Regions from separate parts of the Exiguobacterium sp. UBA3491 genome, predicted to be linked through region 2. Evidence: riboswitches for the same ligand, from Rfam matches in the RefSeq annotation. Region 2 holds a riboswitch; each other region holds the start of a gene.

Region 1 (5,100 bases), on a different contig from region 2:
TCGAGACACCGATCGCTTTGATCTTGCCTGCTTCATACAGTTCAACCATTGCTTTCCACGCTTCGATATAGCCTTCGACTGGCCAGTGGATCAGGTAGAGATCAAGGTAGTCTGTTTCGAGACGTTCGAGCGATTCTGCGAATGCTTCCTTCGTCCGACCGGCACGAATATCATCGTTCCAGACTTTTGACGTTAAGAAGAGATCCTCACGTTTCACGCCGCTTTCTTTGATTCCTTTTGCGACACCGCGCTCGTTTTTATAGACAGCAGCTGTATCGATATGACGATAGCCGACACGTAGTGCTTCAGCAACAGCAGCGGGTGCTTCTGTTTCTTCGTCTACTTGCCAGACACCGAATCCGATTTGGGGAATCGTAATACCGTTTGAAAGTTTTGCGTATTGCATGTGTTACTCCTCCTCATAAAACGTAGTTTAGATTTGCTCGTTTAGTTTAGCACGAACGAACGAAACCGTCCGTTTCCATGCTCATGGAGGAATAGAATGGGTTAAAATAAAAGAGAATTCATCACATCTGACCGTATGTCAGAAAGAGGGGGAGAAAGGATGGCTCAAAAGAATAAAAAGCTATCAAAGGGAGCTTGGCTTAGTATTAGTGCCTTGTTGGTCACGCAAGCAGTTAGCCTATTTTTCAGTGCACGAAAATCAGGACGTAACCCGTGGGTATGGGGAGGCGCGGGACTCCTTCAGTTTCCACTTCCAGCAATCGCGTATTTGATTTTAGAACGACAAGCGAAGCAGAAAAAATAATGAAACAGGTCCGATCACCATGATCGGACCTGTCGTTGGTTAAGAAGAGATTTTTTCCTGTTGAGCAACTGATTTCTTCGGACGTGGGAAACCAAAGATGATGGCAATCGATCCACAGACGAAGAGCAGGAACGGATAGAACAGATACGGAATCAGTTCCGGTGAAGCCGTCTTCGTCAACTCTGCTGCGATCAAGAGTTGTGCCCCATACGGAATGATACCTTGAATCCCACAAGAGAAGATATCAAGAATACTCGCTGATTTCTTGCGATCGATTTCATACGTATCGGCGATTTCAGCCGCGAGTGGTCCAGCGACAAGAATCGAGATCGTATTGTTCGCCGTTGCGAGGTTCGTTGCACTGACGAGTGCCGCCATACTGAATTCGGCACCGCGACGCTGTGAAATCTTGCGCGTCAACGTCTCCTTCAAGTAGGCGATTCCACCGTTGAACGTAATCAAACTGACGAGACCACCCATGAGGAGCGTCAAGATTGAAATCTCTGCCATGCCCATCATTCCTTTTGACATCGAAAGGACGAACCCACTTAAACCGAAGCTACCGTCAATCATACCGATGATGCCAGTGAGCAATGTACCACCGACGAGAACGAGGATGACGTTAACACCAAATAGTGCAAGGACGATGACGGCGAGATATGGAATCAATTTGTAGAACTCGAATGCTTTAGCCGTTACCGCATCGCCAGAACCAGAAACGAATGCGAGTAAGATGACCGTCAAGATGGCAGCCGGGAGAACGATCATGAAGTTCGTCCGGAATTTATCACGCATGTTCGTTTTTTGCGTTCGAACGGCAGCGATCGTCGTATCTGAGATGAACGACAAGTTATCGCCGAACATCGAACCCCCAACGACTGACGCTGCTGCGATTGCGACGTTGATGCCTGTTGCTTCATGAATACCGAAGGCGATCGGTGCGAGTGCAGCAATCGTTCCAGTCGAAGTTCCCATTGCCATCGAGATGAAGGCAGCGATGACGAACAGACCGCTCATCAGGAGTGACGGAGGTAGGAACGTTAAGGCAGCATTGACGGTCGCATCAATGGCGCCGATTGCTTCTGCCGTTCCAGAGAACGTACCGGCTAATAAGAAGATGAAGACCATAATCATGATATCGGGATTTCCGGCACCGGTTGCGATTCGTTCAACCGTTTGATTAATCGATCCTTTCGTCGTGATTGCAGCAAAGATCAGCGCGATCAAAGCAGCGATAAGAATCGGGAATTTGTAAAAGTCGTCATAGAAGATGCCGGCTCCGATGAAGAGGACCAGAAATACGACGAGGGGAAGCAGTGCCCATTTGTTAGGCGTGATCATTTCATTCATTGTTGACACCTCGTTTCTCAAAGATACAAAAAAAGACCCCTTCGCAAGAAAGAAGGAGGTCTTTATGAAATAAAGACGCTCTTCTTATCTCTCAAGCTTTCGCTTGCTGGATTTGGCACAGTACGAATCAAATCGTCCGCTGCCGAAACATCATTGGGCCAGTCCCTCCGTTTCTCGCGATAAAAAGAAGTCATTCAATTGTTGTAAAACACGTTTCTTACCGTACCGCATTGAGTAACGCGTGTCAACTGTACTTTACTGAAGTGCCTGTTCTAACGTCTGGACGTTTTCTTCCATCAACTTAAAATACGAGCTGTTTTGCTGCGATTTCGTCACCGACTCGAGGTTATGGATCGTCACGGATTTAGCTCCGATTTCTTTTTGGATGACACGCGCAACCTTTGGTGAAACCGTTTCTTCGAACGCGACGTATTTCAAATCATGCATCCGCGCTTCTTTCACTAAAGCAGCCAGTTGCTTTTGTGAGGGTTCATCGGAAGGGGAAATTCCGGCGATTGGAAGCTGCGTGAAACCATATCGTTCGGCGAGGTAACCGTAAGCTGCATGTGTGACGAGAAGTTCTTTTTTTGATCCGTCAGCGACGGCTTGCTTGAACTCTTTATCGAGTGCGTCAGCCTGCTGATCGAACGCTTTCAGGTTTTTTTCGAATGTTGCTTTGTCTTTTGGTACTTCTTTTGATAAGGCGACTGTGATAGAACGTGCCATTGCTTTGGCGTTGACAGGATCAAGCCAGACGTGTGGATCGTATTTTCCATGATCGTGTCCTTCCTCTTCGTGCGCCTGCTCATCTTCTGTATGTCCCTCTTCTTCATGTGCGTGAAGCGTAGCATCCGATTCCAGCAAAGTGCCATCCTTACTCGTCTCGATGAACCGGACGTCCGTGCCTTTTAGACTCTCTTGGATTTTTTTTGAATAGGGTTCAAGTGTCGTACCCGTCAAAAGGAAAAGGTCACCTTTGGCAATCTCAGTGAGTTGCTTTGACGTCGGTTCATAGGAGTGCGGATCTGCTCCAGGTGGGACGATCATCTTGACGTTGACTTGATTACCACCGATTTCACGGGCAATGGCAGCTGTTGCGAACGTCGATGTATAGATTTCCGTCTTTTTATCATCTGAAGTCGATGAATCGGTGTTTGATCCACAAGCTGCGAGGATACTTGCGCTCGCGAATGCGACCGTTAAAGCAGGAATGATTTTTTTCATTATATGTTACCTCCGTTATTAAAACGTAATTATTCCGATTTGGACTTTTTCACTATAGCGGAACGTTTGAGAAGCGTCAAGTACGAATACCGAGACGTTCGACTTCTTTTAAAACGGGGTAAAAGGATAATAAAGTGAAGGAATTGGTACGTCTTTTGGAGGTGATCAAGTGAAACGTGAAACTGCATGGCTAATGGGGGGAGCTGCACTACTAACGACGGCAGCTGCGGGAGCAAGTATCTGGAACAATTACGGTGCATTACTTCGATGGACTGAACCCGCCTTGCCAATCACAGAAAAACAACTCGCATCGCGGACACTCACTTACAAACAAGTGGGAGACCGTACCTTACAACTCGATCTCTATTATCCGCCGGGGGAAGGACCGTTTCCGGTCGCGATCTACGCGCACGGTGGCGCATTCGTTCGTGGAGAGCGCGAGGATCTGTTCTGTTTTAGCCCGATCGTTGATCGCCTGCTTGAACTTGGGGTTGCTGTTTGTAGTATCGATTATCGTCTGTTTGAAGAAGGCAGTTATTTTCCGGATAATCTCGAAGATGTACGGGATGCCTTATGCTTTTTGAACAAAGAAGCAGAAGATCTTCGCATTTTAAGAGGACGGATGATGGTATGGGGAGACTCAGCCGGAGCTGCACTCATGCTGACGACGGCACTTGCCCCATCTGCTTTCGTTGGTGAGCGAGATGAACGACACATGCCATTGATTAGTGGTGTCATTGCCTTATATCCACCGACGAATTTTTTATTGTTTACTTTCATTCAGACCTGGATCGCTCACATTAAGTTTTATAAAGGTGGACGGGAAGAATGGCGCAAGCTCATGACCCACGTTTCACCTGTGACGCATCTCTCGTCAGACGCCCCACCGATCATGCTCCTGCATGGCAAAAAAGATCCAATCGTTCCGTTTTCCCAAGCTCTTCACTTCGTTGAAAAAGGAGCCGATGTCGGAGCTGATGTCCGTTTGTTTTCTTTTCCGAACGGTACCCACTCACTTGCTAGTTTTGCACAGACCGAAAATCCATTGAAAATTGAACGACTTCTCGAACGAATTGAACGCTTCACTTGTCAGGTGTTGTTATTGCCACCGCGACAACTTCCCGATGAAAAACATGATACAATCAGTCATATTTCTTGAATGAAGGAGACAGAGACATGACTGAAATTTGTTTAGTGCGACATGGTCAGACGGATTGGAACTTAAATGAGCGAATCCAAGGAAGAGAAGATATCCCGTTGAATGCAACAGGAAAAAGACAAGCGGAACTCAGCGCCGCTTATCTAGCCAATGAAAAGTGGGATGTCTTGCTAGCAAGTCCGTTGTCCCGCGCTGTTGAAACAGCTGAAATCATCGGACGTGCGGTCGGATTGACGATCACAGCGACCGATGATCGACTCGTCGAGCGTGAATTTGGTGCCGCTTCCGGTGAACCGGTTGCGTCGATTTATGAAGCTGTTCAAGCGAACGATACGAAACGTGTTCCAGGTCTTGAAACGGAACAAGCGATTCAGGATCGCGTATTCGAAGCATTACAGGAAGTGACACGAACGTATGAGGGGAAACGAATCTTAATCGTCTGTCACTCGCATACGATCAAAGCAGCCTTATCGTCGATTGATGAGACATTCAGTTACCGGACACCTTTGAAAAATGCATGTGCGAATTATATCCAATATACGGACCACTATACGATTGATCGAATCAATGTAGCGGATCACATCACGGACGAAGTCGA
Region 2 (5,100 bases):
GCCGCTAGTAACAGTGCCGGTGCTAGGACGGCGTAAGCTAGTTTTTTCATGACATATCTCCTTATCCGAGGGGTTGAAGCCCTGTTAATTGTTCAATCGTTTCTTCATTCGGTTGCGTGATGACACCAAGTTCGGTAATGATGCCCGTGATCAATGTGTGTGGTGTGACATCAAACGCCGGGTTGAAGACAGCGACGCCTCCCGGTGCTGTCGCGACACCTTGGACAGTCGTCACTTCCTGCGGATCACGTTCTTCGATTTCGATCGCGTCTCCGGAAACGAGCGAGAAGTCGAACGTCGAGAGCGGTGCTGCGACGTAAAACGGAATACCAAAAGCTTGCGCGAGCAGTGCCAATTGGAACGTCCCGATCTTATTCGCCGTATCTCCGTTTCGTGTAATGCGGTCGGCACCGACGATGATCGCATCGATCTGTTTTTCTTTCAGCGTATGGGCGACCATGTTGTCCGTAATTAACGTGACATCGATGCCGGCACGTTGCAGCTCCCATGTCGTCAATCGTGCTCCCTGCAGTAACGGTCGCGTCTCACTCGCAAAAACGGATAATTCGATGCCGCGTTCTTTTGCGATGTAGAACGGCGCAAGTGCCGTTCCATAAGCAGCGGTCGCAATCGATCCAGCATTACAAATCGTTAGGATCCGGTCGCCTGACTGGAACAATTCCAGTGCATGAATCCCGATTTGACGTGACGTCTGCGCATCCTGGTCGTATAAGGCGACCGTCCGTTTTTCCAACCGTTCGCGAATCACTTCTACCGACGTCCCGTCTTGAATGATTGGATTCAATTGATCGAGGACATTTCGCAAGTTGACGGCCGTCGGTCGTGTCGCGAGTAACGTCGCCGATGTCTCAAGCAAGGCTTGCTTGTAGACCGGTAGCTCTGCTTCAAAGCGGTACGCTTCTTGAACGAGCACGAATCCACCGAATAAGCTGATCGCAGGTGCGCCCCGGACACGTAGTTGTTTAATCGCCTCAACCGCTTGCGCGAGATCAGCAATGACTTCATAGTGCTCTTCTTGCGGTAGACGTGTCTGATCGAGAATCGTCAAGACACGATCTTCGTAACGGATACTTTGAACGAATGTAGTCATCGGCTCAGTTCCTCCGTTACGTCAAAGTTTCGTAAATCATCGAATGTCCGGCATTCTGTACGGCGTTTGATTAACGCCGCTCCTAGACGAAGAGCGTGACGTTTCCGCTCTAAGCGTTCCGTCGTTGAATCGATTGATTCTAAATCAGCGACCGGTGCAAGGCCGATCGTCCGCCGAATCAATTCGCAACCGGCAAAGCCAAGGGCATCCTGCAAGATCGTGCTCAGTACATCGTCGACGAGCCCCGATGCCCGGAATGGTTCGACGGCTTCCCGTTCCCATAATGCACGGAACGTTGAAGCAAACGTCAGCCAGAACGTATCGATATCCTTGATTCGGGCGCCACGTCGTGTAGGGTAATCCGGATATGCCGCGAAGAATAGATGCGCAATGAACTGCCCGACATCGAATCCGAATGGACCATAAAAGGCGAATTCAGGGTCGATGACTTTCGTTTCCGTCGCCGAGGCGAAGATGCTTCCTGTATGTAGATCGCCGTGCAGCAATGCATCTCCTTTCGTGATGAAGAGCGCTTCGAGTTTTGCGACTTCGCGTTTCAACTCATCGTCTGCCCATAGACGTGCCACCTCTTCTTCGAGTCCGGCTTCAATCTCGTTCGTCTCCGCGTCATGAAACGGATCCGTGAAGATTAATTTTTCCGTGATGTCGCACAAGTCTGGATTGTAGTACGTTCGGGCGACACGTTTCTTTTCAACCGGACCAAGCGCAAAGTCCGATGTATGGAATAACGTCCGAGCGAGATAAGAACCGATATGTTCCGCAAGCAACGGATACTGTTCACCTGCGAGTAAACCACTTCGAACGATCGTCAGATGTGAAAGATCTTCCATGACCGTATATGCCTCTTCATGACTAGCATGAAAAACACGTGGCACGAACGGTACGGCATGCCGTGCGAATTCACGGAGTGCGGATTGCTCGATCCACGCTCGTTCGAGCGATAACGGCCAGCTCTCCCCGACGACCTTCGCATATGGTAATGCTTGTTTTAAAATCAAGCGATGTTCGCCTTCTCGAATCCGAAAGACGAGGTTGAGGTTCCCGTCGCCAATCTCTTCTGCTTCGACGGCTCCATCGCCGATCAGTCCTAATGTCCGAACACAATCAATCGCGTCCTGTTCTGTGAATGCTTTATATGTCATCTCAGTTTCCCCCTATGTGATACACGAAAAAGCGCCTCTTTTCGTCATCGAAAAGAGGCGCAGAAAAGTCACTGCGTCCTCTTATCTCTCAGACGAAACGTCTGTTGGATGTAGCACCGTGCCCAGTGGTCGGTTGCTGCGGCGTCATCGGGCCAATTCCCTCTGCCAACTCGCGATAAGAGTCGTATGTAGTTGTCGTGTGTGATATTGATTTGAATCTTACGCAATCGACTTCCTCGCTGTCAAATCGAAATCAAGCAGAAACGGATATCATTTTTAAGTCATCTATAGAAAGAGTATTTTCAAAAAAATAAATTTTCTAAAAATAGTTTGACAAGTGGCGATTCTCATGTAAAAATTGCAATTAGATTTCACAATTTCATCCAATTCTTATCAAGAGCAGACGGAGGGACAAGCCCTACGATGTCGCAGCAACCGACCTTTTGGCACGGTGCTAATTCTTGCAGCTACTAAGCTGACAGATAAGAGTCCACGTTCGAATCATTCATGGTCTCTTGTCGCTGACGAGAGACCATTTTTTTGTTGAAGGAGGAAAGACATGGCTTATATCACTGCTACTTATCAATTGACTGCCCGTGATCGACTCGAGCAGCGCGCTGAACAACTCGCGCTTGGTCTGACAGTCGGTTCTTGGACGGAACTGAATCATCTCGAACAACAACAACTTGCCTCGTTCAAAGGGGAAGTCGTACATACCGAAGAACGCGATGGCAAAGGATATATCACGATTCGTTACCCGGAACATAACGTATCGCGCGACTTTTCTGCGATTCTGACGACCGTCTTCGGGAAACTCTCACTCGACGGTGAAATCAAATTAACGGAATTGCTACTACCCGATACATTTACGTCGGACTTTCCAGGTGCAAAGTTCGGGATCGAAGGGGTCCGTTCCTTGATCGGTGTCGAAGATCGCCCACTATTAATGAGCATCTTCAAAGGAGTCATCGGACGCGATTTATCGTTCCTTCGTGATCAACTCGAAGGACAACTCGCTGGTGGGATCGATCTCGTCAAAGACGATGAGATCCTATACGACAATCCATTGACACCAACGATTGACCGGGCACGGATCGGACGTGAGGTCATCGATGCTCACTTCCAACGGACCGGTAAACGTGCGTTATATGCGATCACACTCAGCGGTCCTGTCTTTACGCTCAAGGATCAAGCCAAGCGATTGATTGATGCTGGAGCGACTGCTTTCTTGCTGAATACCTTCACATACGGACTCGACGTCTTACGCGAACTGGCAAGTGATCCGGAAATCAACGTTCCGATTTTCAATCATCCGGCATATAGCGGTGCGTTGATCGCTAGCCCGAATCACGGAGTCGCAGCTCCTGTCTTACTCGGCACATTACCGCGCGCTGCTGGAGCAGACTTGACGCTATTCCCGTCTCCTTACGGCAATGTCGCTTTGCCAAAGGATGTCGCCCGTGGTATCGCGGTCGAAGCGACCCGTCTCGGTCAGACGAAATCAATCTTCCCGGTTCCTTCAGCCGGTATTCATCCTGGACTCGTCGCTCAACTCGTACGAGACTTCGGGATCGCTTCCGTCATCAACGCCGGCGGCGGCGTACATGGTCATCCGCAAGGTGCTGCGGCTGGTGTCATTGCTTTCCGTCAGGCACTCGATGCGGCACTCGCAAATGAATCCCTATCGACGGCAGCATCGCGTCATGAAGAATTACGAATTGCCCTCGACGCTTGGGGGATCAAGTCATGACCGTACGGATTCTTTGTGACTTCGACGGGACGGTGACGACACAGGATAACATCATCGCACTCATGCAGGCATTTGCGCCAGCGAGTGACTTCGAACCGTTAAAACGCGGTGTACTCGACCGGACGTTATCGATTCAGAGTGGTGTCGGGCAAATGTTCGCACTTCTGCCGTCTGACGGAAAAACAGCCTATCTTGACTTTTTGTTGGAGCGTGCAGTCATTCGCGACGGATTTTCGGAGTTACTGCAGTACAGTCGTCGTCAAGGCATCGATTTTTCGATCGTCAGCGGTGGAATGGACTTTTTCGTCGAACCAATCTTAGCGCCATTCCTCGACCAAGAACAGATTTACTGTAACGTCGCTGATTTTAGTGGTCCATTCGTCCATATCGATTGGCCAAACGCCTGCGATACCCATTGCACGAACGGGTGCGGCTGTTGTAAAACGTCCGTTGCCCGGACACTACGTAAAGACGGTGACGTCATCATCGTCATCGGCGACTCGGTGACGGACTTCGAACTCGCAAAACAAGCGGATCGTGTCTATGCCCGTGATTATCTGATCACGTTGTGTGAAGAGAACGATATCGCCTATACACCGTTTGAGACGTTCCACGATATCGTTCATGATTTAACACGAGCGGAGGTGACAACATGACATTCATGCGACGGTATGAAGAGCTACGCGCCATCAAACAAGAGCTTGCGGCGCGCGATTGGTTCCCTGGTACGAGTGGCAATCTCGCCATCCGGACATCCGGTGTCCCGGTTGAATTCCTTGTGACGGCAAGCGGAAAAGATAAACGGCAGACGACTCCTGACGACTTCGTTCATGTCGATGCGACCGGTCAATTGATCGGTGAGCAATCCGGGCGTCCTTCTGCTGAGACATTGCTCCATGTCGAAGTGTTCAACCGAACGAACGCCGGATGTTCCCTGCATGTCCATACGATTGCGAACAATGTGATTTCGGAGTTATATGGCGATCAAGGAAGTATCACCTTCTCCGGTCAAGAAATCATCAAGGCACTCGGTCACTGGGAAGAAGATGCGACGGTCACGGTGCCGATCATTCCGA
Region 3 (5,100 bases), on a different contig from region 2:
GTGTCGTCACGATTGTCTGCTCCGATCCGGTCAAGATGCGACATCGAGCGAATTTATTCGCGATGTACGTCACACCACGCGCCCGAAAACAACAGGTCGGACGGCAACTCGTAGAAGAGGCATTACGTACATTAAAGCAGCATCCTGTGATCGAGCAAGTCCATCTCTCGGTCGTCCGGACGAATGAAGCTGCTAAAGCGTTGTATCGATCACTTGGTTTTGAATCATACGCGATCGAACCACGGGCGCTGAAAGTCGATGATACCTATCATGATGAAGAGCTGATGTGGTATCGGTTCTAACACAAAACAACCGGATTTCAAAGAGATTGTCTCTTTGGAATCCGGTTGTTTTTTATCAGTTTGCCCATTCAGGCTTGCTGAAGCCTTTGAATGATTTTTCGATGACTGTGTTGAACGCATCCGATTCGACAGCTGCCTTCAAATCTTTTGCGACTTGTGAGTCCGCATCTTTCGTTTGGACAGCGACGAGGTTCCGGTACTGCTCGTCCATTGTCTCGAGCGCTAACGCATCGAGTAAATCGAATTTCGCAGCCAAAGCGAAGTTCCCTGGAACGGCTGAGATATCGACGCTTTCGACGGCGCGTGGTAGTTGAGCCGCCTCGAGTGGTTTAATGACGAGTTTCTTCGGATTCTTAACGATATCTTTCTCTGAAACAGTCAGTGGATCAACATCTGGCTTCAGTTCAATCCAGCCTTGTTCCGCAAGTAAGTTCAACGCCCGCGCTTGGTTCGTCGGATCATTCGGCGTCGCGACTTCAGCACCCGTCTTGACGTCGTCAAGTGTCTTCGCCGTTTTACTATACAGTCCCATCGGTGCCGTCGGGACAGTGATGAGTCCTTTAAGGTCGAGCTTCTTTTCTTTAGAGAACGTCTTCAGGTAAATCGAGTGTTGGAATAAGTTAGCATCGATATTGCCGCTACCGAGTGCGATGTTAGGTTGGATATAATCGCTGAATTCGACGATTTCGACTTTATAGCCTTTCTTTTCGAGTTGCGGTTGAATCGCTTGTTTGACCATGTCGCTATAAGGTCCGCTTGTCGCTCCAATCTTGATCGTCTTGTCTTTTTCATCAGCGCTGCTGTCTCCGCATCCTGCGAGGATTCCTGCACCAAGTAAGGCTGTAGCTAAAAAGGCATATCGTTTTTTCATGATTCAACTCTCCCTTTATATGTATGATTAGCGCTTGTCTGTTTTTCGCGCCAGTTGATTGCCAAGTGCTTGAATGCTCTGGACGATGACGATGAGGACGACGATCGTCACGATCATGATGAGATTATCATAGCGATAATAGCCGAAGCGGATCGCGAGGTCACCGACACCTCCGCCGCCGACGATCCCAGCCATTGCCGAGAAGCCGATCAAACTGATCGTCGTTAGCGTGATGCCCTGAATGATGCCAGGGAGTGCTTCTGGTAAAAGGATACTGACGATGATCCGTAATGGTTTCGCACCGCACGCTTCCGCTGCTTCGATCAAACCAGGTGGAATCTCACGCAGTGATGTTTCGACGAGTCGTGCGAGAAACGGAATCGCTGCGACACTGAGGCTGACGGATGCTGCTGTCGGACCAATCGTATTATCAAGCAAAAATTTCGTTAATGGAATGAGGGCAACAAGCAAGATGATGAACGGCAAAGACCGGACGATGTTGACGACGAAGTCAAGAACACGGCGGACGGCAAGGTTTTGAAAAAATAATCCGCGGTCGGTGACGAACAAGAGAATCCCGAGCGGAATCCCGACGACCAATGCGAAGGCAAGTGAAATTCCGACCATCCACGCCGTCTCACCGAGCGCCTTCAACAACTCGGGTAACATCGTTTGAATACGATCAAGCCACATCCTGAATCACCTCGAGTGTATGAAGTTCCGTCGCGAGCCAGTCGAGGGCAGGTGCGATTTGATCGGAGGATCCCGTCAAGCTGACGATTAGGACACCAAAAGCGACGTCTTGGATGTAATCGACTTTTCCGTGCAGGATGCTGACCGAGATATCGTATCGACGGATGGCTTCCGACAACGTACTTTCACCGGTCTTCTCGCCCGTGAACTGTAGGCGGATGATCTTTCCCGGTGTCGCTTGCAAGATGCGTTCCGGTAGCTCGATCTGGAGTGCCGTGTCGACGTAATGTTGTGTCACCGGATGTTTGGCTTGACTGAACAAATCGTATGTAGAGGCAACTTCGACGACTTCCCCTTGCGACATGACCGCGACACGATGGCAAATCTGTTTGACGACATCGATCTCATGCGTGATGAGGACGATCGTCAATCCGAGTCGTTCATTCAAATCTTTCAACAAATCTAAAATCTGCAGCGTCGTGACCGGATCAAGGGCAGAGGTCGCTTCGTCACATAACAAGACGGTTGGATCATTCGCGAGTGCCCGGGCAATCCCGACGCGCTGTTTCTGTCCGCCGCTCAACTGACTCGGGAAGTTCGTCTCGAATCCTTCGAGTCCGACGAGCGAGACGAGTTCACGGATCCGTTCCGGAAAATCTGCTCGTTTGACGCCGGCAGCCTTCAGTGCAAAAGCAATGTTATCTGCGACATTACGCGACTGGATCAATTGGAAATGCTGAAAGATCATTCCTGTCCGCAAGCGAAGTTGACGCAAATCTGCTTTTGACATCCCGCCGAGCGAGACACCGTCGACCTTTACCGTTCCTTGTGTCGGATGCTCGAGACCGTTGATCAGACGAAGCAACGTACTCTTACCGGCACCGGATTCACCGATGATCCCAAAAATTTCTCCTTTTTGAATCGTCAAATCGACATCTCGTAATGCAAAAATCGGGGTCCGGTCTCGGACGAACCGTTTCGTAATCTGTTTGAATTCAATCATCTGCTCATCTCCTCATACAAAAAAAGTCGCTTTTTCCTAGTAGCAGAGCAACCAGAAAAAGCGACGAAAGTGTAAGATTTCGTAACTTATCTCTCAGAATGAATCCATTCTGTAGGATGTGGCACCGTTCCTGATAGGTGGTTGCCGGACGTCGTTGGGCCTAATCCCTCGGTCGCTCTCGATAAGTAGTTATGCTGTTGGGATTTACTTTAACGGAAATGATTCCCATCTGTCAAATGTTTTTTCAGAATTATTCTGCAACAGGTGTCCGGAACAGGTTGAGCGTTCCGATTCGATCGACGGCTTCTTCTAGACGTTCGACGTCAGCAATCAAGCTGATCCGGACGTAGCCTTCACCGTATTCGCCGAAGAAGGATCCAGGGGTTACAGCGACGTGTGCTTCGTCAAGCAGGTGATCGGTGAAGCTTTGGGACGTGTAACCTTCAGGAACAGGAAGCCAGACGAAGAAGGAACCGCCCGGACGTGGTCCACTCCAGCCAATCGCATCGAGTTTCGCGAACAACGCATCGCGTCGTGTTTCGTACAGACTACTTAACTCGCGGACACATGTCTGGTCACTCGTCAGAGCGACGGTCGCTGCATGTTGGATCGGTGTGAAGGCACTGACGTAGAGATGTTCCTGATACGTCTCGATGCTTGAGATGACGGACGGATTTCCGATCGCGAAAGCGATTCGGAAGCCAGACATGTTGAAGCGTTTCGAGAGTGAGAACAACTCGATTCCGACCTCCTTCGCCCCTTCCGTCTGCAAGAAGCTTCGTGTGGGACCATCAAAGCTGATGCCGCCGTAGGCTAAATCATGGACGACACAAATATCATGGGCATCCGCGAAGGCAACGGTCTGTTCGAAGGCTTCTGCTGTCGCTGTCGCACCTGTCGGATTACTCGGGTAATTGAGGAACAACATCCGGGCGCGCTCGACATCTGTCGTATCAAGTAAATCGTAATCCGGCAGGAAGTTATTTTTCTCAAGCAATGGAAGCGTAATCGGGTAAGCGCCAGCAAGTGCTGCTCCAGACAGGTAATCCGGGTACCCCGGATCCGGGACGATGACACCTTCTCCAGGATTGACGATCGTTTGTGGTAAGGCGACGATTCCGGCTTTACTACCGAGAAGAATTGCGACCTCGGTTGCCGGATCGATCGTGACGCCGAATTCGTTCGCATAAAAGCTCGCGACGGCTTGCTTTAGAAAATCATGTCCACGAAATGGTGGATATTGAAGGTTTGTTGGCTCATCGATCGCCTGTTTCAAGGCGTCGAGAATATGTACGGGCGTCGTTTGATCGGGTGTTCCTTGACCAAGGGTAATGACATCATGCCCGGCAGCTTTCACAGCACCGATCCGGTTCGCAAGTTCAGCGAAAACGGGAGCAGGAAGCCGATCGATGGCGATGGATGGAGCGAAATGTTTCATGGATGTGTGCCTCCTTCGTAGTATTGTCGTCAAGGATAACGAATATTCAGTCAAAAGAAAAGAACTTTTTTGAAATTCAAAAAAATCGTCCAATAAACAGGTACAGATATGTGGAGCGGGAATAGAGAGTAGGGAGAGGAGTGAGGAGATGAAGCGAGCTAGCTGGAAAGAAGCAGTCGTCTATCAAGTCTATTGGCGCAGTTTTAAGGATTCGAATGGGGACGGCATCGGTGATTTGCGAGGTGTCATCGACAAGCTAGATTACATCGCATCGCTTGGTGTCGATATCGTCTGGTTAAATCCATGTTACCGTTCTCCAGACATCGATAATGGCTATGATATTGCCGATTATTACACGATCATGGACAAGGCGGGAACGATGGGCGATCTACAAGAGTTGATCACAGCGGCTCACGCACGCGGCTTAAAGATAATTCTTGATTTGGTCGTCAATCATACGAGTGACCAGCATGACTGGTTCCGTCAGTCGCGGGACCGAATCCACGACAAGGATGATTGGTACATCTGGAAAGATGGAACGAAAGAGACGCCCCCGAACAATTGGCGGTCTTACTTTGCGCCGAGCCCGTGGACGTGGAGTGAAGAGCGCGAACAATATTATTTCCATTCCTTTGCGAAAGAACAACCGGACTTAAACTGGGAACAACCGGCTGTCCGGCAAGCGATCTACGACATGATGAACTGGTGGATCGCTCAAGGGATTGACGGTTTCCGGATGGACGTCATCAACTTGATCAAAAAACGTTCGCTTGAGGATGTCGTCAATCCGTTT

What was found. Region 2 has a riboswitch for S-adenosylmethionine ahead of mtnK (S-methyl-5-thioribose kinase). Riboswitches for the same ligand answer to the same signal wherever they lie in the genome.
Region 1: linked by a shared signal. The riboswitch ahead of B4F99_RS09540 (Na+/H+ antiporter NhaC family protein) and the one ahead of mtnK (S-methyl-5-thioribose kinase) in region 2 are both predicted to bind S-adenosylmethionine.
Region 3: linked by a shared signal. The riboswitch ahead of B4F99_RS08245 (methionine ABC transporter ATP-binding protein) and the one ahead of mtnK (S-methyl-5-thioribose kinase) in region 2 are both predicted to bind S-adenosylmethionine.

Annotation. Positions count from the first base shown of each region.
Region 1 is NZ_DFQK01000026.1:4,278-9,377, reverse strand. Features, by position in the region: gene B4F99_RS09550 (aldo/keto reductase) at 1-406, opposite strand, end outside; gene B4F99_RS09545 (hypothetical protein) at 566-769, shown strand; gene B4F99_RS09540 (Na+/H+ antiporter NhaC family protein) at 809-2,119, opposite strand; SAM riboswitch class I at 2,201-2,305, opposite strand; gene B4F99_RS09535 (metal ABC transporter solute-binding protein, Zn/Mn family) at 2,375-3,343, opposite strand; gene B4F99_RS09530 (alpha/beta hydrolase) at 3,513-4,502, shown strand; gene B4F99_RS09525 (histidine phosphatase family protein) at 4,520-5,100, shown strand, end outside.
Region 2 is NZ_DFQK01000015.1:19,316-24,415, forward strand. Features, by position in the region: gene B4F99_RS05000 (sugar ABC transporter substrate-binding protein) at 1-50, opposite strand, end outside; gene mtnA (S-methyl-5-thioribose-1-phosphate isomerase) at 62-1,111, opposite strand; gene mtnK (S-methyl-5-thioribose kinase) at 1,108-2,274, opposite strand; SAM riboswitch class I at 2,353-2,456, opposite strand; SAM riboswitch class I at 2,662-2,763, shown strand; gene B4F99_RS05015 (2,3-diketo-5-methylthiopentyl-1-phosphate enolase) at 2,834-4,024, shown strand; gene B4F99_RS05020 (2-hydroxy-3-keto-5-methylthiopentenyl-1-phosphate phosphatase) at 4,021-4,680, shown strand; gene B4F99_RS05025 (methylthioribulose 1-phosphate dehydratase) at 4,677-5,100, shown strand, end outside.
Region 3 is NZ_DFQK01000021.1:259,876-264,975, forward strand. Features, by position in the region: gene B4F99_RS08230 (GNAT family N-acetyltransferase) at 1-302, shown strand, start outside; gene B4F99_RS08235 (MetQ/NlpA family ABC transporter substrate-binding protein) at 358-1,173, opposite strand; gene B4F99_RS08240 (methionine ABC transporter permease) at 1,201-1,866, opposite strand; gene B4F99_RS08245 (methionine ABC transporter ATP-binding protein) at 1,856-2,869, opposite strand; SAM riboswitch class I at 2,953-3,057, opposite strand; gene B4F99_RS08250 (aminotransferase class I/II-fold pyridoxal phosphate-dependent enzyme) at 3,120-4,307, opposite strand; gene B4F99_RS08255 (alpha-glucosidase) at 4,456-5,100, shown strand, end outside.